Duganella zoogloeoides: one gene and its partner. The protein of the gene in region 1 interacts with the protein of each later gene in a pairwise test. Links are inferred from orthologs where the notes say so. Each region holds a gene or a part of one and is shown in the gene's direction. Other genes may lie near its edges. The genes, in order: SR858_RS00925 and cheA.

What was found.
Region 2: the proteins of SR858_RS00925 (region 1) and cheA interact in binary tests that used the Escherichia coli proteins (3 or more experiments, as listed by UniProt). The link is inferred for Duganella zoogloeoides from one-to-one orthologs.

What each region holds. Positions count from the first base shown.
Region 1 is NZ_CP140152.1:190,951-202,645, reverse strand. The notes cover bases 1,376-4,366. They hold SR858_RS00925 (methyl-accepting chemotaxis protein), read left to right. Parts: upstream 1,376-2,001; coding sequence 2,002-3,732; downstream 3,733-4,366. Other genes in these bases: SR858_RS00920 (GDSL-type esterase/lipase family protein), read right to left, coding at 4,007-4,366; SR858_RS00930 (sugar O-acetyltransferase), read left to right, coding at 1,376-1,672. In the rest of the region: SR858_RS00940 (protein-L-isoaspartate O-methyltransferase family protein), read right to left, coding at 1-155; SR858_RS00935 (TetR/AcrR family transcriptional regulator), read right to left, coding at 333-977; more of SR858_RS00930, read left to right, coding at 1,109-1,375; more of SR858_RS00920, read right to left, coding at 4,367-5,098; SR858_RS00915 (PaaI family thioesterase), read right to left, coding at 5,101-5,538; SR858_RS00910 (CzcE family metal-binding protein), read left to right, coding at 5,778-6,128; SR858_RS00905 (glycoside hydrolase family 88/105 protein), read right to left, coding at 6,174-7,598; SR858_RS00900 (DUF2145 domain-containing protein), read right to left, coding at 7,671-8,468; SR858_RS00895 (hypothetical protein), read right to left, coding at 8,465-8,935; SR858_RS00890 (M14 family zinc carboxypeptidase), read left to right, coding at 9,093-10,109; SR858_RS00885 (alpha/beta fold hydrolase), read left to right, coding at 10,114-10,890; SR858_RS00880 (YkgJ family cysteine cluster protein), read left to right, coding at 10,903-11,205; SR858_RS00875 (EexN family lipoprotein), read right to left, coding at 11,319-11,606. UniProt on the Escherichia coli protein: Receptor for the attractant L-aspartate and related amino and dicarboxylic acids. Tar also mediates taxis to the attractant maltose via an interaction with the periplasmic maltose binding protein. Tar mediates taxis away from the repellents cobalt and nickel.
Region 2 is NZ_CP140152.1:3,890,776-3,907,731, reverse strand. What follows is about bases 4,010-6,955. They hold cheA (chemotaxis protein CheA), read left to right. Parts: upstream 4,010-4,347; coding sequence 4,348-6,564; downstream 6,565-6,955. Other genes in these bases: SR858_RS17205 (chemotaxis protein CheW), read left to right, coding at 6,577-6,955; SR858_RS17215 (response regulator), read left to right, coding at 4,010-4,302. In the rest of the region: flagellar transcriptional regulator FlhC, read left to right, coding at 1-448; SR858_RS17235 (class I SAM-dependent methyltransferase), read left to right, coding at 483-1,283; flagellar motor stator protein MotA, read left to right, coding at 1,413-2,273; flagellar motor protein MotB, read left to right, coding at 2,310-3,257; SR858_RS17220 (hypothetical protein), read left to right, coding at 3,314-3,862; more of SR858_RS17215, read left to right, coding at 3,937-4,009; more of SR858_RS17205, read left to right, coding at 6,956-7,065; SR858_RS17200 (methyl-accepting chemotaxis protein), read left to right, coding at 7,196-8,965; SR858_RS17195 (CheR family methyltransferase), read left to right, coding at 8,998-9,864; chemoreceptor glutamine deamidase CheD, read left to right, coding at 9,874-10,470; SR858_RS17185 (protein-glutamate methylesterase/protein-glutamine glutaminase), read left to right, coding at 10,489-11,565; chemotaxis response regulator CheY, read left to right, coding at 11,700-12,089; SR858_RS17175 (EAL and HDOD domain-containing protein), read left to right, coding at 12,146-13,372; panC (pantoate--beta-alanine ligase), read right to left, coding at 13,390-14,229; SR858_RS17165 (segregation and condensation protein A), read right to left, coding at 14,250-15,104; SR858_RS17160 (DUF3460 family protein), read right to left, coding at 15,124-15,333; and 2 more genes. UniProt on the Escherichia coli protein: Involved in the transmission of sensory signals from the chemoreceptors to the flagellar motors. CheA is autophosphorylated; it can transfer its phosphate group to either CheB or CheY.

The sequences.
Region 1 (11,695 bases):
ATTTCGGTATCGGCAAAGGCCAGCGCCTTGTGGGCGACAGGCACGAAATTCTCGCGCTTGACCACGTGCAGCAGGTCCAGCACTTCGGTGTCGAGGACGTCCCAAGGGCGGATTTGCTGTTCGATCATGTTGAAGCGGACTTGTTCAATATTCATCTTAAGACTCGGTCGGGATTAAATAATCCGTCATTTTATCGTTGAACTGACATCGGGGGACATATTAACGATATGACGGTCGGATCGCGGGAAATTGCGACAGGCTGCAATTTGAGGGGGTTGAACCGGCGGAAACGGCAAGCTGGCCGCGCAGGGGCGTAACGCTGCGGCGCCGGCTCACTGCGCGGGGGCGGCCAGGCCGGCCAGGTTGGTGGTGATAAACAGGTCCATATAGGCGTGCGGATCGATCGGTGGCATCTCGCAGGCGGGCATGAAGGACTGGGTCCACATCATGAGCATCATCACCGGCGCCACCAGCACCGGCGTCATGACGTCGGGATCGACGGCGCGAAACTCGCCGCGATCAATGCCGCGCACCAGCACGCTGCGGATCAGTCCGGTACCGCGCGCCACCACTTCTTCGTTGTAAAAATGCGCCAGTTCCGGAAAGTTGTTACCTTCGGCGAACATCAGCTTGGTGATCCCGGCCAGTTGGCTGGAGCAGCACTGGTTCCACCAGCGCATCAGCAGCTCGCGCATCAGCGCGGCGCTGTGGCCTTCGAAACCGGCGGCATCCTGCTCGGCCTCGCCGATAACTTCGACAATGGTGCCACGCACCACGGCCTTGAACAGCTCTTCCTTGTTGGTGAAATACAGGTAAAGCGTGCCCTTGGACACGCCGGCGCGCTTGGCCACGTCTTCCAGCCGGGTGGCGGCATAACCACGTTCGACGAACTGGTCGAGGGCAGCGGCCAGCAATTCCTGCGGGCGCGCATCCTTGCGCCGCTCCCAGCGGGGCTTGTTGTCTTGAGGGGCTTGCATGGGGGATCGACTCTTGCCTGACTGTTACTTACTTGTAAGTCATTAATATAAGCGCAAGGCCGGGGGACGTCAAGGTGCGGTGCCTGGCCCTGCTGACAACTATGGCAAAATCCACACTCTTGCCAAAGGAAATGCTGACGATGCCCAATACCAAAACCGAAAAACAGAAAATGCTGGCCGGCGAGTTTTACACTGCCGTCGATGACGAACTGCAGGCCGACCAGGCTGCCGCCCGCCACTGGATGGAGCGCTACAACCGCAGCATCGGCCTGACACCGCAACAACATGCTGAACTGCTGCACGAAGGCTTGGGCGCCGTCGGCAAGCACTGCGTGGTGCGTCCGCCGTTCCACCTCGACTACGGCTACAACATCACGCTCGGCGACGGCGTGTTCATGAATTTCAACTGCGTCATTCTCGACGTGGTACAGGTGGAAATCGGCGACGGCACGCAGATCGGGCCCGGCGTGCAAATCCTCACCGCCGACCATCCGCGCGAACCGGCGCTGCGCGCCCAAGGGCTGGAGTTCGGGCGGCCGATCAAGATCGGCAAGAATGTCTGGATCGGTGCCGGCGCGCTGATCATGCCGGGCGTGACCATCGGCGACGATGCCCTGATCGGCGCCGGCAGCGTGGTCACGCGCGACGTTGCACCCGGCGTGACCGTGGTCGGCAATCCGGCGCGGCCGCGCTGAAGTGTCGCAAAATCATCTGCAATTCAATTTGTTTCATTTGCCCACCAGAAATTAATCAGCTAGACTGGCGGCGTTCGCTGTCACACTGCCGGTCTTTCAGACTACGCGCATGCAAGTCTACGGCCTTATCCCCGCCGCAGTGACCGAACCCTCCATGTGGCCCATTCCCCTGCCGCATCGCTGCCCACCGCCATCCCGGCGCACAGCGTAGAGACCGATTTTCCGCAACCGGCCGCCACGTCCCCTGGTCCGTTGCCGCTGTTGACATTGCAATCCTGCTTACGTTGACCGTATTTTGGCCTTGCGACACTTCTCGAATGGAACACACCATGTTTTCAAACCTCACTATCCGCACCCGCCTGATCGGGACCATGCTGCTGCTCGGCGCCTTGATGATCTTTATTGGCGTGCGCGGCATCTCGGCGCTGCACACCACCAACGGCGTACTCAAGGACGTCTACGAAAATTCCATGGTGTCGATGAAGGCCATTGCCGACACCCAGATCCAGATCGACCGCGCGCGCCTGTCGATCGACCGCGTGGCGCTCAAGCCGGACGCGGCCAATGCTGAAGAAACGCTGGCCCGCTCGCAAGGCTTCCTCGACGCCAGCGACAAAGCCTGGGCGCGCTATACCGCACTGCCTTTCGGCGACGGTGAAAAAGCGCTGGCCGACCAGACCGGCGCCGCGCGCACCGCGCTGATCAAGGACGGCATCCAGCAGGCATTCAAGGCGCTGCGCGAGAAGAACCAGCCGGAAATTGACCGCCTGATGCTCAGCGAAGTGACCCGCCTGTTCCGCCTGTACACCGACAGCGCCGAAAAGCTGTCCGTGTACCAGCTCGAATCGACTGCCAGGCAATACGAGGCCAGCCAGGCCGCCTACAACCGCAACATGACCTTCGCCATCGTTGCCATCGTGCTGGGCCTGGTCGTGGCGCTGGTGTCGTCGCTCATGCTGCTGCGCGCCGTGATGAACCCGCTGGGCGAAGCATTGAAGCACTTCAACGCCATTGCCGACGGCAACCTGGCCAATACCATCGACCTCGGCCGCCAGGATGAAATGGGCGCGCTGATGACCGGCCTGCACCAGATGCAGGACCGCCTGGCCGACACCGTGCGCAGCGTGCGCGACGGCAGCGACGCCATCGCCACTGCCAGCAATGAAATCGCCGCCGGCAATATGGACCTGTCGCGCCGCACCGAACAGCAGGCCGCAAGCCTGGAGGAAACCGCGTCATCGCTGGAGGAACTGACCTCGACCGTCAAACAAAATTCGGACAACGCCCGCCAGGCCAACCAGCTGGTCGGTTCCGCCTCGGACATCGCCGTCAAGGGGGGCGAGCTGGTCGCGCGCGTGGTCGATACCATGGCCTCAATCACCGAATCGTCGGACAAGATCGCCGACATCATCGGCGTGATCGACGGCATCGCCTTCCAGACCAACATCCTGGCGCTGAACGCGGCCGTGGAAGCGGCCCGCGCCGGCGAGCAGGGCCGTGGCTTCGCGGTAGTGGCCACCGAAGTGCGCAACCTGGCGCACCGCTCGGCCAGCGCCGCCAAGGACATCAAGCAGCTCATTACCGATTCGGTGGAAAAAGTGGGCACCGGCAGCGCGCTGGTGAACGAAGCGGGCACCACCATGACGGAAATCGTCAGCAGCGTGCGCCGCGTCACGCAGATCATGGGCGAGATCAGCTCGGCCGGCCGCGAGCAGGAACTGGGCATCGAGCAGATCAACACCGCCGTGGCCGAGATGGACACGGTCACCCAGCAAAATGCCGCACTGGTGGAACAAGCCGCCGCCGCTTCGCAAGCGATGCAGGAGCAGGCAGTCAAACTGGCCGAGATGGTGAGTGTGTTCCAGGTGGCTGGCAGCCCGGCTCGCGCGTCAACAGCATCGCGTCCGGCAGCAGCCAAAGCAGCAGCCCCAGCCACCCGCCCTGCGATTACCAAACCGGCAGCCAGGCCAGCGGCCAAATCGCCAGCATTAAAACTGGCCGACAAACCCGCCCGCACCAAACCCGCCGCCAGCAGCGACGGCGACTGGGAAGAATTTTAAAGTTCAGGGTCAGTGCCTAATGCCGTTAAGTTAAGCGAAAAGTCTTAATTTTGTTTGCTTAAAAATGTCGTCCCTGCGCAGGCGGGGACCCAATTTGGCAGGCGTTTCCGGGGATTTTGCAGAACTTGGGTACCCGCCTGCGCGGGTACGACGGCTATGCGGAGCTTAACTTAACGGCATTAGTAACGGCATTAGGGTCAGTGCCGACATTTGGACACGGGCCCAACCGCTATAGGGCTCAGTTCGTGTCCGAATGTCGGCACTGACCCCGAAGTTACCAACCCATTTTTTGGCGGACAAACGCCGTCAGCTTGGCGGCATTGGCCTGGTGGTGTTTCACGCGCGGGTGTTTGTCGTAGCCCGTGTAGTCGAAAAACAGCGTGTCGATGCGTTCATCCTGCTCGGCGCGTAGTTGCGCCACCGCGCTGCTCACGTAGCCGGGCCACTTGCTGCCCGGGCTCACCGCGTCCATGCTGCCCAGTGCGCAGATGATGTAGGCGCGCGGATACTCGGCGCGGATCTTTTTCACCAAATCCTTGTAGGCGGCGATGCGCTGCGCGTCGGTCGGGATTGGCTTGAGCCGCTGCTCGCGGTCGATCAGCCATTTGTCGTTCTGGAACAGGTTGATCACCACCACGTCCGGCGTCCACTGGCTGAAATCCCAGCGGCTGTCGTTGTTGCCCACCGCGCTCAACTGGTCGTAAAACTGCGGCATGATGAACGGGAACCAGCTGATCATCACGCCGATGCCGCTTTGCGACACCACGTGCATTTCCGCGTCGAGCGCGCGCGCGGTGATGGCGTCGTACGCCATGAAGTTGTTCTTGTCCTTGAGTTCGTGATCGGGGCCGTCGTCGGGCGCCTCGTTGCCCATGCCGCTGGTGATCGAGTCGCCAAAAAAGGCGATGCGGCGCGCCTTGCGCGGGGGCGGCGCCAGCAACCTGGCGCCGTCGGCCAGTTCCAGGCCACGGAACACGGTCGCGCCCTCCTCACCCTCGGTACGCTTGGTAATCAGGAAGCGGTGCGGACCGGCCGGCAAGCCGGTCGCCACCGGGTAAGTCTTGCCGCCCTTGGCGGCGCTGATGATCACCGGTTTATCGAGCTTGCCGTCAATAAAAACGTTGAACCAGTTCTTGCCGTATTGGTCATCGAGCGTGACCGCCAGGCTGCTGCCGGTGAAGTTGCCTTCGATGCTGGTGCCGGGCCACGAGATCACCGGCGCCGCCTTGTCGGCGAAGTCGATGCGGCCCGTGTATTGCAAGTTGGCGTCATCGGCGCCGACGGCCACGGCGGCCCAGGCACTGCTGGAAGCGACCAGCGCGGCCAGGCCGGCGGCGCGGAAGAATTGCCGGGTCAGGTTCAACATGGTCAGTCGCGGCGCAAAATAAAACAGGTGGCGGTGGCGTGGGCCAGCAGCTTGCCGTCGGCAGTCTTGAGCGTGCCTTCGGACACGCCGAGGCTGCGCGAGAGGTTGATGATCTTGCCTTCGACGATCAAGGTTTCGCCCTTGGGTACCGGGCGGAACATTTTGACGCTGAGGTCGGTGGTGCCGTAGCCCACGCCCGCTTCCAGCATCGAGTGCACGGCGCAGCCGGTGGCCGAGTCGAGGATGGTGGCGGCAAAGCCGCCGTGGATGCCGCCCATCACGTTGATGTGGCGCTCGTCGGCGCGCGCGGTGCCGAGAATGTAGCCGGCCTTGGCCTCGGTGATTTCCATCGGCATGGTGTCGGACATCGGTGGGCGGGGAAACTTGCCGTCTATCGCTGCCTGCAGCAATTCCAGGCCGGTCATTTTTTCGGGATGCATCGGTAATTCCTTCGGTAAGGATGGGCTTGGCAGCCACTATAGCGAAGCGCCTTGCGCTCTGCTAGAGGCACGCCTCGGATGCCACCAGCGAAATATGCCGACCGGCATATGCCGTACACCCCGAGCGGCAGATTTTAGGCGTGGACGGCGCATCCATACTGTGTTCTGTCGGCAGCAAATCGAACGTATGCCGGCAACGACCGCAGGAACCCCTGCTCTACCACTCAAAGGATTTCATCATGTTCAAGACCTTCCGCAAAGCCGCTCTCGCAACCACCCTGGCAACGGGCCTGGCCGCAGCACTGCTGGCTGGCGGCGCCCACGCCGCCGGTACCAAGGCTGCCCCGTACGGCACCATGGCGCCAGCCACCGCCGCCGAGCGCCACGTGGTGATCACGGAAAAAACCCGGGCGGTCAACGTGAACAACGGCGAGACCGTGGAGTTTCGCGTCAACGGCCAAAGCTTCACCTGGCACTTCCAGACGCTGCGCGATGAAGCCCGCTTCGACCTGTCCAAGATCGCGCCAAGCGGCATGATCAACCACAAGGTCACGGTGCACGTGGCGTCCCACCCGCTGTACCGCGGTTAAAAAAAGGCGCCGCTCGCAGCGGCGCCTTATCAGACATCGAGGCTATCAGTGATCGCTGATGGCCTTGCCGTGCTCGCGTGGCACGTAGTGGTACGTGCGCAGCTTGTGCTGGATGTCGATCTCGGGATTTTTCAGCATGCGCAGCATTTCTGCACCCGCCAGCAACACCGGACCGTAGCCGTGCATGGCATCGACGCTGGTCGGACGGTTGTAGTAGTAGATGTGGTCGCTGGCGAACGTGGTGCCTACGCAAGTGCCCTCGACTTGACCCTTGGCGTTGATGCGCGTGCTCAGGCCTACCCAGCCAGCCTGGGCAATGGAGCCGTAGGTGGTCGGGCTGATCCAGCCTTCGTTGATCGCATGGGCAAACACGTACACAAAGATGGCGGTGGCCGAAGTTTCCAGGTACGAGTCGTTACGGTCGAGCATCTGGTGCCACAGACCGGTGCCGGACTGGGTTTCGGCGATGCCGTGCAGGCTGGCGCGCAGTTGCGCCAGCACCTTGTTGTATGACGGATGGTCTTTCGGCAGCACGTCGAGCAGGTCGCTCATGGCCAGCACTGCCCAGCCGTTGGCGCGCGCCCAGTAGAAGCGCGGCGCGTCCGGGTTGTTGGCGTTCCAGCCGTGGGTAAACAGGTTGTTCTGCTTGTTGTACAGGTGCTCGGCCATGGTCAGCACGTTCGAGGCGGCATCGTCGAACCAGGCTTTGTCGCCGGTCAGGTGGCCCATCTCGGCCAGCGCCGGAATGCCCATGTACATGTCATCGGCCCACAGCGACGACGCTTGCGGACGCTTGCGCGCGAACGTGCCGTCGGCCAGGCGGTACTGCTGCTTTTGCACGTAGCCGCTGCAGGTGTCGATCATGTCCTTGAGGTCGGGACCGACCTTGGCGAAGCGCGCGCGCACCAGCGCCGCGCACATCGAGCCGCTGTCGTCGAGCGACATCGGCTGCAGGAAACGGGTGAAGCTGTTGGCACGGCCCAGCTTGAACTGGTCTTCCTGGGCGCGGAAGTACGGCTTGCTGTCCTTGAAGAACTGGAAGTGGCGGCGCGTCATGTCGGTGTAGCGCTTGTCGCCGGTCACTTCGGCAGCCTTGATCAGGCCCGAGTGAATCACGCCCATCTCGTAGACCATCAGGCCGAAATCGTTGGACGACGGCTCGAACACGGCGCCAGCGACAGGTTTTTTCAGGTCGGTGACCGGCTTGCCGGTGGCCTTGTCGATGATGCGGGTGGGGGTGATGCTGTCCACGTAGCCGCGCACGCGGTCGAGTGCGCCGGTGATCTCGGCGGCGGTAGGCTTTTTGTAGGGAACCGGGTACGTGCCTTCGCTCGTATCCTTGAGGTTCTTGTTGTCCGTGTTGCGGAAAGATCCGCCAGGCTGGATGTCGAGCGCCGTGGCGGCATGGACGGCCCCGGAGGCCAGGATGGCGGTCAGCAGCATCGCCAGGCGGCTTGAAACGTGTGTCATCGTTTACCCTTTTTTAATTGTGAATTGAAGTCTCCACCAGGAAGGCTATGGAAGGTAAACGATTTCGTCAAGTTACTTTTTCACTTCCTGCATGGTCCAGCCTTGTTGCCTGCGTAGAAACTCGCTGATCGAATCGACGGTCACGGTATTGATGCGGCCAGCATAGCGCAAGTTATTCGGATGGTCATCGAACGCAACATTGGCCTTGAACATGCGCCCGCCTAGCCGCTTGAGGGCACCGATACGCATTTCGCTGGGGCGGTAACCAGCTGCCTGCAACCACTGCTGCGCTTCCTGCCGGGTTGCGACCCGCCCCTGGTCGGCCGCAGCATGCGCCAGCACTTCCAGTATCCACTGGTTGGAGTTCTGGTAGGTGGTGGCAAACGGGTAAGCCACCATGCTGTAATGCGGCTGGTGCAAGCGTTGCAGTTGCACCGTATCGCGCAAGGCCAGTGTCAGGCGCTCGGCAGCTGCGGCCGGGGGGACCAGGATCAACGCGTCGTAGCTAAAGGGCCCCTCGAGAAAGAAATTGGCCAACCCATCGACCCACAGGCCAGACGCTGCGGTGCCGCATTCGTTGAGCAATTCATACACCCGCCATGGCTGCCCGGGTCCGGCACGATACGCCAGGCCCGCATGCGAGTATTTCAGCCCGTAGGCGGACAGGTCTTGTCCCTGGCGCGCGATCAGCGCCACGTCGCTGCCGGTGGCATTCAATGCGGCCTGCAAGCGCGCCCCCGTTGCCAGCCCGTCGCGCAAAGCTTCGAAACTCATCGCTTGTTCTTCACACGCGCGGCCGGCATGGGCCGGCATGGCGCAGACCGCCCACAGCACCATCGCCAGCAAAGCCGCATGGCGTCGCGCGCTCATGGAGCTGCCAGCCGTTGTTGTGACAACAACGCTTCACCCAAGGCATTCGGGATGAAGGCCAGTACTTTTCCGGATGTTACTAAAATAGTGCCGCTGCTTTCGCTTACCACCTCGACCATGGCGCCGACGGCCAGGCCCACTGCATTGACGGCCTGAGCGCCGAGAGTGACCGAATACTGGCCAGCCGATCCGACCGCCGTCAAAAATATCTCGGACATATTTTCGTTGTGCACCAAGCCGCTGACGACCAACGAAGCGCCACTGACCAAGATCACCGGTCCGGCCGAGAGCGCGGCGCCACCTTGCGCGGAGCCTACCGCCGAGACAACCGGAGACGCCACGATCGACAGCGTACCGATAGAGAGATTGCCGGACAAATCGCGCAGCAGCGACGACGCGCTTGCCCCGTGCGATGCCGCTAACAGGCCAAGTATCACGGCCATCCTGAAAAAGATGCTCGGTTTCATGGTATCTCCTAGGTAAATTTCCAAATCGCAAAGAAGGTCCAGCGTAGTAGGGGCGAACTGCACTCTCCTGTATCTGCCTCAAGCCAAGCGTGCGCAGCGCTGGCGCGAAATCAATTTCAGCTACACTTGTTGGTCCCCGCTTCCAGTGTCCCTGCACATGCCCGAGAAGAATCTGCCAGAACTGATCACCCTGAAACGCCTGATCGACGCGGGCGGCAAGCATATGCAGGTGGACACCCATTGCACCGTCTCCATGGACGGGCGCGACTTTCCCGTGTATTCGATCGCGCTGGGCAATCCCAGCCTGGATGTGCCGGCACTCGGATTCTTCGGCGGCATCCACGGCCTCGAGCGCATCGGCACCCAGGTCATCCTGTCGTTCATGGAAAGCATCCTGGCGCGGCTGCGCTGGGACAGCACACTGCACCAGCAGCTCGAATCGATGCGCCTGGTCTTCATGCCGCTGGTGAACCCCGGCGGCATGTGGCAGGCCACGCGCTGCAATCCGCAGGGCGTCGATCTGATGCGCAATGCGCCACTGTCGGCCGTAGACCGGGTGCCGTTCATGCTGGGCGGCCAGCGCTACAGCCACCACCTGCCCTGGTACCGCGGCCCTGCCGGCGCGCCGATGGAACCGGAAAGCCTGGCCGTGTGCGACGTGGTCGAGCGCGAACTGCTCACCCGCCAGTTCAGCATGGCGCTCGATTGCCACTCGGGCTTCGGCCTGCGCGACCGCATCTGGTTTCCCCATGCGCACACGGCCGCGCCAATCGCCCACCTGGCCGACATTGGCGCGCTCGAAGAACTGTTCAGCGAGAGTTATCCCAACCACAACTACGTGTTCGAGCCGCAGAGCCGCCAGTACCGCACCCACGGCGACCTGTGGGATTACCTGTACCTGAACGGCACCAGCTACACCGAGCGCACTTTTTTACCGCTCACGCTGGAGATGGGGTCGTGGCTGTGGGTCAAGAAGAACCCGCGCCAGCTGTTCGACCGCGTGGCCATGTTCAATCCCACCGCCGCGCACCGGCTGCAACGGGTGCTGCGCCGCCACCTGATCTGGTTCGATTTCCTGATGCGGGCCGTCAACAGCCACGGCCGCTGGGTGCCGGAAGGGATGGCGCGCAAGCAGCAGCGGCGGCGTTCGCTGACGCACTGGTACGGAGCGTAATCCGATGCTCACCTGGATCCTGCTGCGCGGCCTGATACGCGAACAGCGCCACTGGGGCCGCTTCCCCGGCCAACTGGCGCGGGCGCTGCCGGGCGCCACCATCATCACCCCGGATTTGCCCGGCAACGGCGTCCATCACGCCGCCATCAGCCCGACTTCGGTGGCGGCGATGGTGGAAGCGTGCCGCGCCGAGCTGCGCGCACGCGGGGTACGGGCACCCTACTCGCTGCTGGCGTTGTCGCTGGGGGGCATGGTGGCGGTGGAATGGGCCAGCCGCTATCCGCACGAGATCGACCGCGCGGTGCTGATCAACACCAGCATGCGGCCGTTCAGCTGCTTCCACCAGCGCCTGCGCTGGCGCAACTATGGCGCCATCGTGCACATGCTGGCGGACGGCAGCGTGGAGGCCCAGGAACGGCTGATCCTGCGCCTGACCAGCCGCCATGGCGACAATGCCGAACGCGAGGGCCTGCTGCGGCGCTGGCTCGGCTACCAGCACGAATTCCCGGTCAGCCGCCGCAACGCGCTGCGCCAGCTGGTGGCGGCAGCGCGCTTCCGTGCACCGGCCGCACGCCCCGCCCTGCCGCTGCTGGTGCTGTCCTCGACCGGCGACCAGTTGGTCGATCCGCGCTGCTCGCAGCACCTGGCGCAAGCGTGGCGGGCCGAGCACCGCATCCATCCCAACGCCGGCCACGACCTCCCGCTCGACGATGGCGAATGGGTGGCGCAGCGGGTGGCCGCGTGGGTAGCCGCCGGGGACATCGCCGCAGAAGCGCGGTAAAATACCGGCCCTATGAGCACCCTGATCCTCCCGGCCAACGCGCGCCCGGCATTCGCCTGCCGCCCGCACTGCGGCGCCTGCTGCACCGCGCCCTCCATTACCAGCCCGATTCCCGGCATGCCAAATGGCAAGCCGGCTGGAGTGCGCTGCGTGCAGCTGGGCGACGACCAGCGCTGCCTGATCTTCGGCCGCCCCGAGCGGCCGGGGTTCTGCGGTGGGCTGCAGCCATCGGAAGAAATGTGCGGGTCGAACCGGGAACAGGCAATCTCGTGGCTCAATGAACTGGACCGCGCAACCACGCCGGACAGGCGATAAACTCGCCCGCTTTGAAGACGTGCCGGAAGCCGGGCCGACGTCTGCTCAACGCTGTCTCGAGTACTGGCGAGAAAGCGTCAGTGGCATGCTTTCTCGCCATTCCTTGATTAACGCTATTTTTTGTTGATGTCGTCTGCCGTCAGTGGTTTAACTGGGGCAATACCGCCACCTCTTGCGCTCCAGGTGGTGGACGTGTCGGCGCGCGTGGCGTTGACACAGTTTGGCGTAGCAGCGAGCTCACCGGGATTGGATTTGCACTTGGCCAAAACCTCAGCGCGTTCAGTCTTGTTGGCCTTGTACCATTCCACGGTTTGAACCACTTCAGGCGGTTTCTCGCTTTTGCAAGCTGCCAGCATTAACAGCGGGGCCGCGACGACCAGCACAATACTAATTTTCTTCAAGTGATTTCTCCTGATGTGCAACGTTCACATTATCGAAACTTGTCAGACCATGCACGCGCAGCCTGAACATAAAAAACCAGCGCAGGACG
Region 2 (16,956 bases), 3.7 Mb from region 1 along the record:
CAAGCTCTATAAAGAGCTGCGCGGTGTGTCGCCACCGAAAGGCATGCTGCCGTTTTCGACCGACTGGTTCCTGACCTGGCAGCCGAACATTCATTCCTCGCTGTTCATCAATATCCACCAGTTCCTGGTCACCCACGCTGGCGCTTCCGGCATCCAGGCCGTGATGAAGGCTTACCAGCTGTACCTCGAACAAATGCCGCCGGCCCCGGGCGAAGAGCCGCTGCTGTCGCTCACCCGCGCCTGGACCCTGGTGCGCTTCTTCAGCAGCAAGATGCTGGAAACCGCGCCGTGCAATAAATGCCAGGGCAAATTCGTGGTCAACGCCATGGACCTGCACGGCAGCTACGTCTGCGGCCTGTGTCACATGCCTTCCCGCGCCGGCAAGACCAAGGCCGCGCAAAAAGCGCGCGATGCCGAGCTGGCCGACGCCGACGCCTTGGCCGCCTGATCCGGCAGCCAGTCTTTACTGTCGTACCTGCTACTTGCCCAGCCCATCCTACCTCTCCCGACTGGTCCGCACGCCCGCCGTGCGGGCCTTGCTGGTCCAGTGCGGCGCCGCGCCGCTCACGCTGGCGCTGGTATACCTGCTGGCCTCGCTGCGCCTCCCCTGGTTTTATCCCGTTAATTATCTGACCGTCGCCGTCATCCACGGCCTGGTTGCGGCTGCCATTACCTGGCGCGTCGGACTGGCGCCGTGGTGGCGCGTGATCGAGTTCCTGTTTCCGCTGGCGGTGCTGGCAGCGCTGGCGCTGCAATTGCCGTCGTGGATCTTCCTGCTGGTGTTTGTGATCTTGCTGGGCTGGTACTGGTCCACCTTCCGTACCCAGGTGCCTTATTACCCGTCCAATCCCGCCGTGTGGGATGCGGTGCGTCAGCAGTTGCCGCCGCCATCGACCAGCGGCAAGCCGCTGCGCGTGATCGATATCGGCAGCGGTCTCGGTGGTTTTGTGTTGTACCTGGCCAGGGTGCGGCCCGATATCGAGGTGGTCGGTATCGAGCTGGCGCCGTTTCCCTGGTTGTATAGCTGGCTGCGCGCGCGGCTATCTGGCAGCCGGGCCCGGTTTATCCGGGGCGATTACGAACAACTCGATTTCGGCCAGTTCAACCTGGTGTTTGCCTACCTGTCGCCGGCCGTGATGGGGGCATTGTGGCGCAAGGCCGAGGCGGAAATGTGTCCTGGTGACACTTTAATAAGCTATGAGTTTGCAATTGAGGGCCGCATGCCCGAACTCGTCATTCACACCACAAACGGGTCAACTCCCCTCTATAAATGGTGCTTTTAAGCATCATTAGGCGTTATTCGCTTGCCCGGGGGCACTCAGACACGCTATTGTAGTTCTACACGTAAATTTTATGAAATCGGGCCGCCGCAAGTTAATGTTTTGGCCCTTTTTCTTTTTCGGGAGTCTTACTTGTTTGTCATCATCGGTTATGTAGTCATCATGGTCGGCGTCTTTGGCGGTTACGCCATGGCGGGCGGGCACCTGGCTGCGCTGTTCCAGCCGCTCGAACTGGTGATGATCGGCGGCGGCGCTTTTGGCGCCTTCATTGCCGGTAACAATGCCAAGACCATCAAGGCGACCATGGGCGCCTTGCCCAAGCTGCTCAAGGGGTCGCGCTTCAATAAAGACCTGTACATGGAGCTCATGTCGCTGATGTTCGACGTGCTGTCCAAGGTCCGCAAAGAGGGCCTGATGTCGATCGAAGGCGATATCGACAGCCCCGAACAAAGCCCTGTCTTCTCCAAGTACCCGAGCGTACTGGCCGACCATCACATCGTCGAATTCATCACCGACTATCTGCGCCTGATGGTGTCCGGGAATATGGATGCGTTCCAGATCGAAAACCTGATGGACAACGAGATCGATACCCACCACCACGAGGGCGCCGCACCGGCCCACGCGATTGCCCGCCTCGGCGACGGCATGCCGGCTTTCGGTATCGTGGCGGCGGTGATGGGCGTGGTCCACACGATGGAAAACGTCGGCTTGCCGCCGGCCGAGCTGGGCATCCTGATCGCCCACGCACTGGTTGGTACCTTCCTCGGTATCTTGCTCGCGTACGGCTTCGTGGCGCCGCTGGCCAGCCTGCACGAACAAAAGCTGGAAGAAGAAACCAAGATGTACCAGTGCGTCAAAGTCATCCTGTTGGCCAGCCTGAACGGCTATGCGCCGGCGCTGGCCGTGGAGTTCGGCCGCAAGGTGCTGTACTCGACCGAGCGGCCGTCGTTCAGCGAGCTGGAAGACCACATCAAGAAATCGAAATCGAAGTGATGAATTTTCTGATGCTGGTCCAATTAAGGAACTGCCATGGCTGAAGAAGGCTTACGGCCCATTATTGTCAAACGGATCAAGAAGCACGGCGGCGGTCATCACGGCGGCGCGTGGAAGATCGCCTATGCCGACTTCGTGACGGCAATGATGGCGTTCTTCCTCTTGATGTGGCTGCTCGGCTCCACCACCAAGGGCGACCTGAACGGCATCTCCGAATATTTCAAGACGCCATTGAAGGTGGCGATGCAGGGCGGCTCGGGCAGCGGCGACAGCAGCTCGGTGATCCAGGGCGGCGGCACCGACCTGACCCGCAAGACCGGCCAGGTCAAGGCCAGCGACAATCCGACCGAACAGAAAACCTACAACCTCAACGCGGCCAAGAAGGCGCTCGAGGCCGAGGAAAAAGAGCGCCTGAAAAACCTCAAGCAAAAGATCGAGCAAAAGATCGACGCCAACCCGGTGCTGACCAAGTTCAAGAACCAGCTGCTGCTCGATATCACCAGCGAAGGTTTGCGGATCCAGATCGTCGATGAACAGAACCGGCCGATGTTCAATTCGGCGCGCGCCGAGCTGCAACCGTATTTCAAGGAAATCCTGCACGAGATCGGCTTCGTGCTGAACGACGTGCCGAACCGCATCGGCCTGACCGGCCACACCGATTCCACGCCGTACATGAGCGAGACCGGTTACAGCAACTGGGAATTGTCTGCCGACCGCGCGAACGCCTCGCGCCGCGAGCTGATCGTCGGCGGCATGGCCGATGCGAAAGTGCTGCGCGTGGTAGGGCTCGCTTCTGCCGCCAACCTCGACAAGGCCGATCCGTTCAACCCGATCAACCGCCGCATCAGTATCCTGGTGATGAACAAGCGCACCGAGGAAAGCGTGATCCGCGATGGTGGCCGCCAGATCGAGGTGGGCGCGGAGGAGGGCACGGTCGAGGAGGCGCCGGCAGCGCCGCCTTCGGGGCCGCCGGTGCGCAAGTAACGCCAAAGTAACGCCAACGTAGCGACAACGCAGCAAGCAGTAATCACGAGACTTATATGACGAGAAAAAAAATCCTGGGGTCGCATGTCAAACGCCTGATGTCGGGCGTGTCCGACCACGGGCGCAAGCATCTGACCGAGGTCGAGACCGACCTGATCCAGACCCGGCTGCTGCTGGAGGAAGCGATCGACAAGCTCTCCTTCAACTTCATGGCCATCCACCAGGCGGTGGCGGGTGAACAGCCCACCATCCAGAAGCTGCTCGACGGCGCCGACATCACGGCCGAGCAGCGCACCCAGCTGGAAGCGCTGCCCAGCCAGGTGGGCGGTTACGTGAACGCGGCCGTGGTCAGCCTGCAATTCCAGGACATGACCAGCCAGTTGATCGACCGTACCCTGAAACGGGTGACCGGCCTGCGCGAGTTTCTCGGCACGCTGGGCGAACATGGCGCCGAGATGGTGCCCGAGAGCGATAACGAACAGATCGTCGAATTGCTCGGCAAGGTGAGCATGGCGCTGGCCATCCAGAGCCTGGAATTGCGCAGCGTGCTGCGCAAGGCCGTACACCAGCAACACATGGAGAGCGGCGACATCGAACTGTTCTAAGGGCCCCCGGCCCGGAACACCGCCGATACGATAGCAACAAGCCGGAGCTCCGGCAACACACAGTGAGAACCAAGATGGCCAAGACAATACTTGCAGTTGATGATTCCAGTTCCCAGCGCCAGATGGTGGCCTTCAGCCTGAAGGCGGCCGGCTACGACGTGGTCGAAGCCGTGGACGGCATGGACGGCCTGGAAAAAGCCAAGCTGCAACAGGTCGACATGGTGTTGACCGACCAGAATATGCCGCGCATGGACGGCCTGGAACTGATCAAGATGCTGCGCCAGCTGCCCAGCTACGCCAAGACCCCGATCCTGATGCTGACCACGGAGTCGTCGGACGAAATGAAAAACAAGGGCCGCGCTGCCGGCGCCAATGGCTGGCTGGTCAAGCCGTTCGATCCGCAGCGGCTCAACGAGGTGGTGAAGAAAGTCATCGGCTGATCGGGCGCATGCAATGATGCTGAGCGAACTTTACGGAGTATCACCATGACCATCGATATAAGCCAGTTTTTCCAGGTCTTTTTCGATGAGGCCGAGGAACTGCTGGCACAAATGGAAAGGTTGTTGCTGGCCGTCGATATCGATGCCCCCGACGCCGAGGATCTCAACGCCATCTTCCGCACCGCCCACTCGGTCAAGGGCGGCGCCTCCACGTTCGGCGTGACCGACATGACGGAAGTGACGCACATCCTGGAGACCCTGCTCGACCGTATCCGCAAGGGCGAAATGGCGCTCACGTCCGAACACGTCGATGCCTTCCTGGCCGCCAAGGACATCCTCAAGATGCAGCTGGACGGCCATCGCCACGGCAGCGAAGTGGACCAGGACGCGGTCGGCAACATCCGCATGGTGCTGCATTCACTGACGGAAAACGTGCCGGTGGCGGCGCTGGCCCACGTGGTCGTGCCGTCGTTCGGCAGCGCCGAGGTCAAGGTGGTCGATCACAGCGGCGGCCGCCGCTACCGCCTGGAGTTGCCGGTAATGGACCACCGCGAGGTGACCGCGCTCGGCGCCGAGCTCGGTTTGATGGGGCACGTCTCCATCACGCCGCTCGACAAGGACCGCAACGCCATGGTGGTGACCACCCACGAGAGCCTCGACGATATCATCGCCATCTGCTCGTTCGTGCTCAACCCCGAAGACATGACCGTCACCGAGTTGCCGGCGCTCGACGCCGCCCAGCAGCAGCTGGAAGACGCGGCCCGCAACAAGGTCGAGAGCGAGCTCGGCTACGGCTTCTTCGACGCCGTGCCGCTGCACCCGGACAGCGCAACCGCTGTCGGCGGCGGCAGTGCCGGCGAAGGCTACGGCTTCTTCCAGCCGCTCGAAGAAATTCGCGCCAATGCCCAGGCTGCCAGCGACGACGCGCGCGGCTACGGTTTCTTCCAGCCACTGGAACAGATCCGCGCCGCTGCCGGCATCGTCAGCGACCCGGCGCAGGTGCTCGAGGACGAGAAAAAGGCCGCGAAGAAGGAAGAGAAGGAAAAAGAAAAGGCGGCCCACGGTCCGGGCGCGGAATCGTCGTCGATCCGTGTGTCGATCGAAAAAGTGGACCAGCTGATCAACCTGGTGGGCGAACTGGTGATCACGCAGGCCATGATCGAGCAGCGCGTCGATACGCTCGACCCGATGAAGCACGAGCGCCTGCTCAACAGTGTCAGCCAGCTGACCCGCAATACCCGCGATTTGCAGGAAGCGGTGATGTCGATCCGCATGATGCCGATGGACTTCGTGTTCTCGCGCTTCCCGCGCATGGTGCGCGACCTGGCCGCCAAGCTCGGCAAGAAAGTCGATTTCATCACCAACGGCGCCGCCACCGAACTCGATAAAGGCTTGATCGAACGGATCGTCGATCCGCTGACGCACCTGGTGCGCAACTCGATCGATCACGGCATCGAAATGCCGGACGTGCGCCGCGCCGCCGGCAAGAGCGATGCGGGCCGGCTGTTCCTGTCGGCGTCGCACCAGGGCGGCAACATCATCATTGAAGTGTCTGACGACGGTGGCGGCTTGAACCGTGAAAAAATCCTGGCCAAGGCCGCGCAAAACGGCTTGGCCGTGAGCGACAGCATGAGCGATGCCGAGGTGTGGCAGCTGATCTTCGCGCCCGGTTTTTCCACCGCCGAAACCGTCACCGATGTGTCGGGACGCGGCGTGGGCATGGACGTAGTCAAACGCAACATCACCGCCATGGGCGGCGTGGTCGATATCCGTTCGGCCAAGGGATTCGGTACCACGATCTCGATTTCGCTGCCGCTGACGCTGGCGATTTTGGACGGCATGTCGATCAAGGTGGGCGAGGAGGTGTACATCCTGCCGCTGGGCTTTGTGATCGAATCTCTGCAGCCGACGCCGGAAGATGTCAAGGAAATCAGCGGCAAGGGCCGCGTGATCAAGGTGCGCGGCGAGTATCTGCCGCTGGTGCCGCTGTACCAGATGTTCGATATCGTGCCGCGCTTTACCAACCCCAGCGAGGGCATCGTGGTCATCATCGAGACCGAGGGCCGCAAGGCCGGGCTGTTCATCGACGACCTGGTGGGCCAGCAGCAGGTGGTGGTCAAGAACCTGGAATCGAATTACCGCAAGGTGGCCGGCATTTCCGGCGCCACCATTTTGGGCGACGGCGGCGTCTCCCTGATTCTCGACGTTGCCGCCCTGATACGCTCGTCGCGCCAGCTGGCCGACGAACAGATTTTTTCGTAGAGAGGAATTACCATGTCCGACGCATTGACCACAGGCGCCAACGAGATCGCCGGCCACGAATACCTGGCGTTCAAGCTGGGTACCGAAGAATACGGTATCGACATTCTGAAAGTGCAGGAAATCCGTGGCTACGAGGCGGTCACCCGCATCGCCAACGCGCCCGAGTTCATCAAGGGCGTGATCAACCTGCGCGGCATCATCATCCCGGTGGTGGACATGCGCATCAAGTTCAACCTGGGCGAGCCGATCTACGACCAGTTCACCGTGGTGATCATTTTGAACATCAACGGCCGCATCGTCGGCATGGTGGTTGATTCGGTGTCCGACGTGACCACCCTGACGCCGGAGCAAGTCAAGCCGGCGCCCGAGATGGGCACGGCGTTCAGCTCCGACTACATGATCGGTCTCGGCACCATCGACGAGCGCATGCTGATTTTGGTAAATATCGACAAATTGATGTTGAGCCCCGACATGGGCTTGATGGAACAAGTGGCGGCCTAAACCCAGCCCCAAAGCGGTACGCGTCCCTGCCCGCGGCGCTCCCCACAGAGGGCGCGCCAGAAGAATACTTATCACCACCGCGTGGACGTCTCCGGTGGCGCAAACCAACGCAGCACACGGGGGAACAGAGATGAATTTACGCGATGTAACGATCGGTACGCGCCTGCGTATCGGCTTTGGGGGCATTTTGGCCATCCTGGTGGCCATGGTCTTGCTGACCAACTACCTGAACTACAACAACAGCAAACGCCTGGAAGACGGCCTCACCGTCGCCAGCGCCAAGAGCTTGCAAGCGAGCACCATGAAAAGCGCGATGCTCGAGACCGGCATCGCCATGCGCAATATCGGCCTGCAATCGGACGTCAGCCTGATGCAGAAGGAAGAGCAAAAGGTCAAGGACCAGCGCGCGCTGTACGAGAAAGCACTGAACGACCTGAAAGCGCTGGGCTTGTCCAGCGAAGAGCAGGCCGTGCTGGCCGAGATCAGCAAGCTCGACGGCCAAACCGATAGCGCCTTCAAGGAAGCGCTGGCGCAAATCCTGGCATTCAACACCGAAGGCGCGGCCAAGATCCTGTCGGGCCGCATCGACCCGCTGAACCAGCAGACGCTGGGCCAGATCAACAAGCTGGTCAACCTGCAACTGGCCAGCTCGAACGACGTGATCGGCAGTTCGGAAGGCGCCGTGCGCTCGCTGATGTACCTGCTGTTCGGCCTGGGCGCCGTGGCCGTCGCCCTGGGCGTGGTGTGCGCGGTGGTGATCACCCGCTCGATCACGGTGCCGCTGGCCGGCGCGGTGGTGGTGGCGCAGCGTGTCGCTTCCGGGGAACTGAGCTCGGAAGTGGTGGTCGTGGGCCGCGACGAAACCAGCGAACTGCTGCAAGCACTGCACGACATGAACCACAGCCTGGCCACCACGGTGGGCGAGGTGCGCGCCGGTTCCGAACTGATTACGACTGCCGCGCATGAAATTGCCGCCGGCAATGCCGACCTGTCGGCCCGTACCGAGACGCAGGCGAGCTCGCTCGAAGAAACCGCGTCGTCGATGGAAGAGCTGACTTCGACCGTCAAGCAGAACGCCGACAACGCGCGCCAGGCCAACCAGCTGGCGGTCTCGGCATCGTCGGTGGCGGAAAAGGGCGGCAACGTCGTCTCGCAAGTGGTCTCCACCATGGGCTCGATCAAGGAAAGCTCGAGCCGCATCGTGGACATCATCGGCGTGATCGACGGCATCGCCTTCCAGACCAACATCCTGGCCTTGAATGCCGCCGTGGAAGCTGCCCGTGCCGGCGAACAGGGCCGCGGCTTTGCAGTGGTGGCGTCCGAAGTGCGCAACCTGGCGCAGCGCTCCGCTGGCGCCGCGCGCGAGATCAAGGAACTGATCAGTGACTCGGTGGACAAGGTCGATGCCGGCAGCCGCCTCGTCGATGAAGCGGGGCAGACCATGGAGCTGGTGGTGACGTCGATCCGGCAAGTGGCCGACATCATGGGAGAGATCACCGCCGCCACCCAGGAACAAAGCCACGGCATCGAGGAAGTCAACCAGGCCATCACCCAGATGGACGAGATGACCCAGCAAAATGCCGCGCTGGTGGAAGAGGCGGCCGCTGCCGCCGAGAGCATGCAGGAGCAGGCCGAGATCCTGGCGCGCGCCGTCAGCATCTTCAAGCTCGCTGATAATGGTGGCCGCCGTGCCGCCTACGCTCCGGCTGCTGCACCGCGCGCCGTCCCGGTTGCCGCTGCCAGCAAGCCGGCTGCCAAACCGGCGGCCCGCCTGGCTGGCGCTGCTGCCCCCAAGCCGGCCGCCAGGCCTGCGGCGGAGGAAGCGGCCCCCAAGGCCGCACCAAAAAGCACACCGAAACCCATCGCCAAGCCCCAGGCTGACGAGTGGGAAGAGTTTTAAAGCTAGCATCAATGCAACATCAAGGACACACCATGCCGCACAGTAAAGACACCGTTAAAGAGTTCGATTTCAATGCCCGGGACTTCGAGCGTGTGCGCGGCCTCATTTATAAACGCGCCGGTATTTCGCTGGCCGACAGCAAGCAGGAAATGGTGTACAGCCGCCTGGCCCGCCGTTTGCGCGCCACCGGCATCGCCTCGTTCGCCCGTTACCTGGACGACCTCGAAGCGGGCCGCCTGGGCGAGGAGTGGGAAGCGTTCACCAATGCGCTCACCACCAACCTGACGTCGTTCTTCCGCGAGGCGCACCACTTCCCGCTGCTGGCCGATCACGTCAAGGGCAAGCGCGAGACGTTGAACATCTGGTGCTCGGCCGCGTCCACCGGCGAGGAGCCGTATTCGATCGCCATGACCGTGTGCGAAGCGTTCAATACGCTCACGCCCAACTGCCACATCATCGCCACCGACATCGACACCAATGTGCTGGCCCACGCCGCCAACGGCGTCTACACGATGGACCGGCTCGACAAGATGAGCCCGGAACGCAGCCGGCGCTTTTTCTTGAAGGGCAAGGGCGAGCGCGAAGGGCAGGCCCGCGTGCGCCAGGAATTGCGCAACATGATCACCTTCAAGCCTTTGAACCTGCTGGCCGACAGCTGGCCGGTGAGCGGCCAGTTCGACGTGATCTTCTGCCGCAACGTGATGATTTATTTTGACAAGGACACCCAGCGCAAGATCCTCTCGCGCTTCGTGCCCCTGATGAAGCCCGATGCGCTGCTGTTCGCCGGCCACTCCGAGAATTTCCTGTACGTCTCCGACGCGCTCAAGCTGCGCGGCAAGACGGTGTACGAGCTCGACGACAAACACCGGACCGCCGCCAAGGCGCCGGCCCGACCCTAGAGAGCTGCCATGGACCTCGAACAATTTGCCACGAATCTGTACTACGACCGCACCTTCGACTGCGAAGCGGCCAAGATCCTGCCGGGAGAATACTATTTCACCAACAAGGACATGCTGATCGTGACCGTGCTGGGCTCGTGCGTGTCGGCCTGCATCCGCGACCGTACCACCGGTCTTGGCGGCATGAACCACTTCATGCTGCCCGATGGCGGCGGCGACGGCAGCCCGGTGTCGGCCTCGGCGCGCTACGGTACGTACGCGATGGAAATCCTGATCAACGATTTGCTCAAGGCCGGCGCCAAGCGCGAAAACCTGGAAGCGAAAGTGTTCGGCGGCGGCGCCGTGCTGAAAGGCTTTACGGCCATCAACGTGGGCGAGCGCAATGCGGCGTTCGTGCTCAGCTTCCTCAAGACCGAGCGCATCCGCGTGGTGGCCGAGGACCTGAACGACATCCACCCGCGCAAGGTGTATTTCTTCCCGCGCACCGGCAAGGTGCTGGTGAAAAAACTGATGCAGACCCATAACGATACGCTGGTCAAGCGCGAAGTGGAATACGCGAGCCGCCTGAAGAAAGCGCCGGTGGGTGGCGAAATCGATTTGTTTTAATGTGTAGAAAGCAACCGTATGAAGATCAAAGTTCTCATCGTCGATGACTCCGCGCTGATCCGCAGTGTCATGAGCGAGATCATCAATAGTCAACCCGACATGGAGGTGGTGGCGACGGCACCCGATCCGCTGGTCGCGCGCGAATTGATCAAGCAGCACAACCCGGACGTGCTCACGCTCGACGTCGAGATGCCGAAAATGGACGGCCTCGACTTCCTGGAAAAGCTGATGCGCCTGCGGCCGATGCCAGTCGTGATGGTGTCGTCGCTGACCGAGCGCGGCTCCGAGATCACCATGCGCGCGCTGGAACTGGGCGCGGTCGATTTCGTCACCAAGCCGAAAATCTCGATCCAGGCTGGCATGCGCGAATACACCGACCTCATCTCCGACAAGATCCGCGCTGCCGCCAAGGCCCGCGTGCGCGCCCGCACCTTGCCGCAACCGGGCGCCGCTGCACAGGGCAGCACGCCGTTGTCGGCGCTGCGCAATCCGCTGTTGTCGTCGGAAAAGCTGATTATCGTCGGCGCTTCCACCGGCGGCACCGAGGCAATCCGTGAATTCCTGATGCAGATGCCGTCGGACTGCCCCGGCATCCTGATCACCCAGCACATGCCCGAAGGCTTTACCCGCTCGTTCGCCAAGCGGCTCGACTCGCTGTGCAAGATCTCGGTGCAGGAAGCGCAGGGCAACGAACGCGTGCTGCCCGGCCACGCCTACATTGCGCCCGGCCACTCGCACCTGTACCTGACCCGCAGTGGCGCCAACTACATGACCAGGATCGACCAGGCCGAGCCGGTCAATCGCCACCGGCCGTCGGTGGACGTCTTGTTCCGCTCGGCAGCGCAGGCGGCCGGCAAAAACGCGGTGGGCGTGATCCTGACCGGCATGGGCAAGGATGGCGCAGCCGGCATGCTGGAGATGAAGAATGCCGGAGCGTATAATTTCGCCCAGGACGAGGCCAGTTGCGTGGTGTTCGGCATGCCGCGCGAAGCGATCGCGATCGGCGCTGCGCACGAGGTAGGCGCCCTGACGGCGCTGCCCGGCATGGTGCTGGGTTACCTGGCGCAGCACGGCATGCGCGCATTGCGGGTGTAAAAGGCGTAATTGTGGTTGCAGTGACGTTTTACTGCGACTTTGTTCGCCTTGGAGCAACGAAAATGCTATCCTACAACTTGCTTGGAGTTTGTAGGCAATATTAACAACCGCGTAAAGAAACAACGGAGTAATTCATGGCTGATCCAAAGATGAAATTTTTAGTTGTTGACGATTTTTCGACGATGCGTCGCATCGTCCGAAATCTGTTAAAAGAACTGGGTTATGCCAATGTCGATGAGGCGGAAGACGGCGTCATGGCGCTGGCCAAGCTGCGCGCCGAGTCGTTCGACTTCGTCGTCTCGGACTGGAACATGCCAAACATGGACGGCCTGACGATGTTGCAAAACATTCGTGCCGACCCCGCACTGGCCAAGCTGCCGGTACTGATGGTGACTGCCGAAGCCAAGAAGGAAAACATCATCGCTGCCGCGCAAGCTGGCGCCAATGGTTACGTGGTCAAGCCGTTCACCGCCGCCACCCTGGACGAAAAGCTGAACAAGATTTTCGAAAAGCTGGGCGCGTAATACCTTAGTGGTCGGGCCTGGCCCGGCTACGCTCGACAGCCTGCCCACGGACGGCCATGCACCACACTCATTTCCTGGTTCGCGAGCCGTTGCTCGACCCGCAGCAGCGGGTGGTCGGGTATGAGTTGACCTGGAAGCAGCCTGTGCAGGCCAGCGGCGTTTCTGCTGCGCCGGTCGTTGCCCTCGAGTCCCTGCTGAACTTTGTCGCCAGCCACGTGATCGGTGGCGAAGACGGCGAGACCTGGCTCCTGCTCGATAAAATCCTGTTCCTCGAAGCCGTGCCCGAGATGCTCTCGGCCGATGCGCTGCATCGCATGCCGCCCGCGCGCACGGTGCTCTCCTTGCCCGCCGCCACGCTGGCCAATCCCGATACCTTGCAAGCCGTGCACGCGCTGCGCGCCGGTGGCGTGGGCATCTTGCTGCGCAACTTTGCCCGCGCCCCGGCCGGACTGCGCCTGGCCTCGCTGGCCTCGTTCGTGGAAGTACGCTTCAGTGGCGCCAACGTGGCCACCCAGGCGCGCGCGTATGCGGCGCTCAAGCAGTCGGGACTGACCATGGTGGCGCGCCCGGTCAGCAACTGGGCCGACTTCGACGCCTGCGCCGCACTGGGCCTGAATGCCTTTGTCGGCAAGCTGCACCTGACACCGCGTCCGGGCAACACCGCACGGGGCCTCAATCCGGCCCAGGCCATCATCCTGCAACTGATGCAGATGGTCAAAGAAAACGCCGACCTGGCCCAGATTGAAGCTGCACTCAAGCGCGACCCCACGCTGTCGTACAAGCTGCTGCGGTTTATCAATTCAGCCGGCTTCGGCGCCGGGCGCGAGGTGCAGTCGATGCGCCAGGCCCTGACCTTGCTCGGCTATTCGCCGCTGCATCGCTGGTTGACGTTATTGCTGGCAACGGCCAGTACCACCGGTTACTCGCCGGTGCTGCTGGAAACCGCCGTGGTGCGCGGCCGCCTGGCCGAACTGCTGGCGCGCGACACGCTGGGCAAGAGCGAGGCCGAACAGGTCTTCGTGGCAGGCATGTTCTCGCTGCTGGACCGCTTGCTGGGGATGACGATGGCGGAAGTGCTGGAGACCATCCAGCTGCCCGAGGGGGTAGTGGAAGCGTTGCTGACCCGCAGCGGGCGCTACGGGCCGTACCTGGCGCTGGCCGAGGCGTGCGAGCTGAACTCGGACCTGGTGGCAGCGCTGGCGATCGCGCTCAAGCTGCACCCGGAGGAAATCAACCAGGCCCATTTGCAGGCGCTGGCATGGGCGCAGCAGATGGCGGTCTGAGACCGCCATCTGCAGGATTAAATTTCCAGGTTGTCGATCAGTCGGGTAGTGCCCAGCTTGGCTGCCGCCAGCACCACCAGCGGCGCGCCTTGCGCCAGGTCGCCCGCCGACGGCGGCTGCAAATCGATGCGTTTGCGGATCGACACATAATCGGGCTGCCAGCCGCGCTGCGCCAGGTTTTCCATCGCCTTGTGCTCGACCTGGAATACGTCCAGGTGGCCGGCGCGAATTTCTTCGGCCACGAAGTTCAGCGTCTGGTACAGCGCCGGCGCCTCGGCCCGCTCGTTTTCCGACAAATACATATTGCGCGACGACAGCGCCAGGCCGTCTTCGGCGCGATAGGTTTCGGCGCCGATGATCTCGGTCGGCAGCGCGAACTGGCGGCTCATATTACGCACCATCATCAGCTGCTGGTAATCCTTCTTGCCGAACACGGCCACCTTGGGCTGCACGCACGAGAACAGTTTCAGCACGATGGTGGTGACGCCGGTGAAGAAGCCGGGGCGGAACTCGCCTTCGAGCGTATTGCCCAGGTCGGCCGGTGGATTGACGCGGAATTCCTGTGGCTCCGGGTACAAATCCTTTTCGGTCGGCGCGAACAGCACATAGACGCCTTCCTTCTCCAGTTTTTCCACGTCGGCCTGGAAAGTGCGCGGATACTTGTCGAAGTCTTCGTTGGGGCCGAACTGCAGGCGGTTGACGAAGATGGACGCGACCACTGGATCGCCATGCTTGCGCGCCAGGCGCATCAGGGACAGGTGGCCCTCGTGCAGATTGCCCATGGTGGGAACAAAGGCGGTACGCAGTTGACCGCTGAGCTGGTCGCGCAATTCTTCAATGGTGGTGATGATTTTCATGGGTCATTTCGGTAAACAATTCAGGCCGGCGCATACGCCAGCCGGACATAGATCGGTGCGAACGGTTCGGCCTGGGTGATCTCGATCAGCGTCTCCTTGGCCAGCTCGAGCAGGGCGACGAAGTTGACCACCACGACCGGCACGCCGCCGGCCACGTCGAACAGGTCCGCGAACTCGACAAAGCGGGTCGATTGCAGCCGGCGCAGGATGCCCGTCATGTGCTCGCGCACGGACAGTTCTTCGCGGCTGATCTTGTGGTGTTGCGTGAGCCGCGCGCGCTTCATCACGTCGAGCCAGGCTTGCTGCAAATCCAGTGGCGCCACGTCGGGCAGCACGGTCACCAGGCTTTGCTCGATATGAATCTGGGTGCGCACGAAGTCGCGGTCGAGCTGCGGCAGCGTATTGAGATCGTAGGCGGCCAGCTTGATCTGCTCGTAGTCGAGCAGGCGCCGCACCAGTTCCGCGCGCGGATCGTCCGCTTCGATGTCGAGGTCGGTCTGTCGCTGCGGTAGCAGCATGCGCGACTTGATTTCGATCAGCATGGCCGCCATCAGCAGGTACTCGGCCGCCAGTTCCAGGTTGGACTTGCGGATCTGGTCCACGTACTTCAGGTATTGCAGCGTGAGCTGCGCCATCGGTATGTCGAGGATATTGAAATTCTGCTTGCGAATCAGGTACAACAGCAAGTCCAGCGGGCCTTCGAATGCATCGAGAAATACCTCGAGCGCATCGGGCGGAATGTACAGGTCATTGGGCAGCGTGAGCAGAGGTTCGCCGTACAGGCGCGCAAAACCGGACACATCGGCCGTTAGGGCCGCTGTGCCTGCCTCAGCCGCCGTGGCCGGTGCTGGTTCCGCTGCTGATTCTGGCAACATGCCTGCCGCCTTGAAGCGATCAGAGCTTGTTCTGGTAGACGTAGGCTTGCTGCTTGACGGCCGACTTCAGCTGGCGCTCCTGCTCGTCGAGCGAGATCGGCGGACGGTCCCACAGCAGGGCGCGGCCCTGTTGCTGACCAGCTTCGATCGCCGGATTCTTCGCTTTCAACTCTTTGATGAACAGCGTGTGGTCGGATTCGTACATCGAATGTTGTTTAGAGAGTTTCATATCGTCCGTATGAGTGGATTAGCAATGGCTATTTTACCGCGCCACAGCGTCCCGGGGCGAATTTGATTACCGGCGCTGCGATCATTGGCGCCTGAATGCAAAAAGCCGCGCCGGTTGCCCGGGGCGGCTTTGCAAGACCGGGATGCCGCGGTTTAGCGCACCATTGGACGGACATTCGGAAGGGCGCAATCGGCTTTTGCCAGGCGATTGTCGTGCTTGCCTGCGTGGGCAGCGGTTTGTGCTGGCGGCGTGGCGACGGCAGCGTCAACGCAGTTCACATCCTTGGTGTACTGGGCGCTGGCCATTTTGGCGTCCTGGCGGGTCTGGTAGCGTTGTTGCGGATCGGTCTGGGTGGCCGCGTGGCTCGGCAGGGTCGGGTGCAGTTCACCGGTGGTGGACGCGGCTTGCAGCGAGGTGGTGCTGATCGGCGCGGCTTCCTGCGGACTCAGCTGGTTCGGCGTCAGCGCCGAATTTTGCGCAAAGACGCTGGCGGTCATGCACAGGGTGGCGATCAGGGCGGTCACTTTGGCGGTAGTCTTGGTGTTCATGTCAGCTCCTCTTGTTGCATTGAATGAGGCTTGATTATTTCATTCGATAGCAAGTTCAGCCGTAGGACACACGCTCATGCCCGCGTCGGACGGCAGGGCGCCGGGTTGCCATCCTGGTCCCATTGCGTGATACCGCCCCTGTCGCACTTGCTGGCGCGACAGGAGCGGTCAAGGATTACCCGAGCAACCCTGGCTTATGGGCAAATCCCCACCTTGTAGTATGCCTCGGCAGTCTGCGCCAGGGTGCTGCGGAAGAACAGGCTCGACAGCCCCATCAGGTCGTTCGAACCGTTGGCGTAGGCCAGGCCGAACTTGTTGGTGGCGCGGCCTGCCTGCACGTGGGCGTAGTTGCTGGCGGTGACCGTGGTGCAGGTCCAGCCGCCGTTGCCGGCGCTGGTGGTGACCGTCAACGGCGCCGACTGCGCGCTTTCGCCGCCGTTGCCTACCGACGTCACCGTGATGGTATAGCTGGTGTTGGCAGTGAGGGCGCCGACGGTGTAGCTGGTGCCGGCGACCGGTGACGACGTCACGCGCGAGCCATTCACGTACACGTTGTAGCCGGTGGCGGCGCCGGCAGCGTTCCAGGTCAGCGCCACGGTGGTGTCGGTGACGGCGCCGGCGGCGATGCCGGTGGGGGGCGTTAGCGCCGGCTCGCTACCGACCGAGAACTGCGTGATATTGCAGGCAGCCGACGTGCGGTTGGCGGTGTCGGTGGCGGTCACGGTGCCGCTGTAGTTGCCGGCAGCCAGGTTGTAGGTCTTGTTGAAGTTGGCGCCGCTGCCCGCTGTGCTGTCGTTGACGGCAGTGGGGCCGCTCAGCACGACCGTGTAGTTGCTGACGTTGCCGGTGGCCGCGCCGCTGACGCTGGCGCTGGTGGTGCTGATGGCGGCAGCCGAGCACGCTGTCATTTCCGGTCCGGTACTTTCACCGACGCGCAGGTTGTTCTTGTACCAGAAATCCATCACGAACGCCGGGTAGTTGACCTTGGTATTGTCCACGAAGTTGACGTTCTGCCCGCCTTTGCCGGCCGGCCACGAGTGGCCCATGCCGGCCACCGTGATTTCGTGGGTACGCA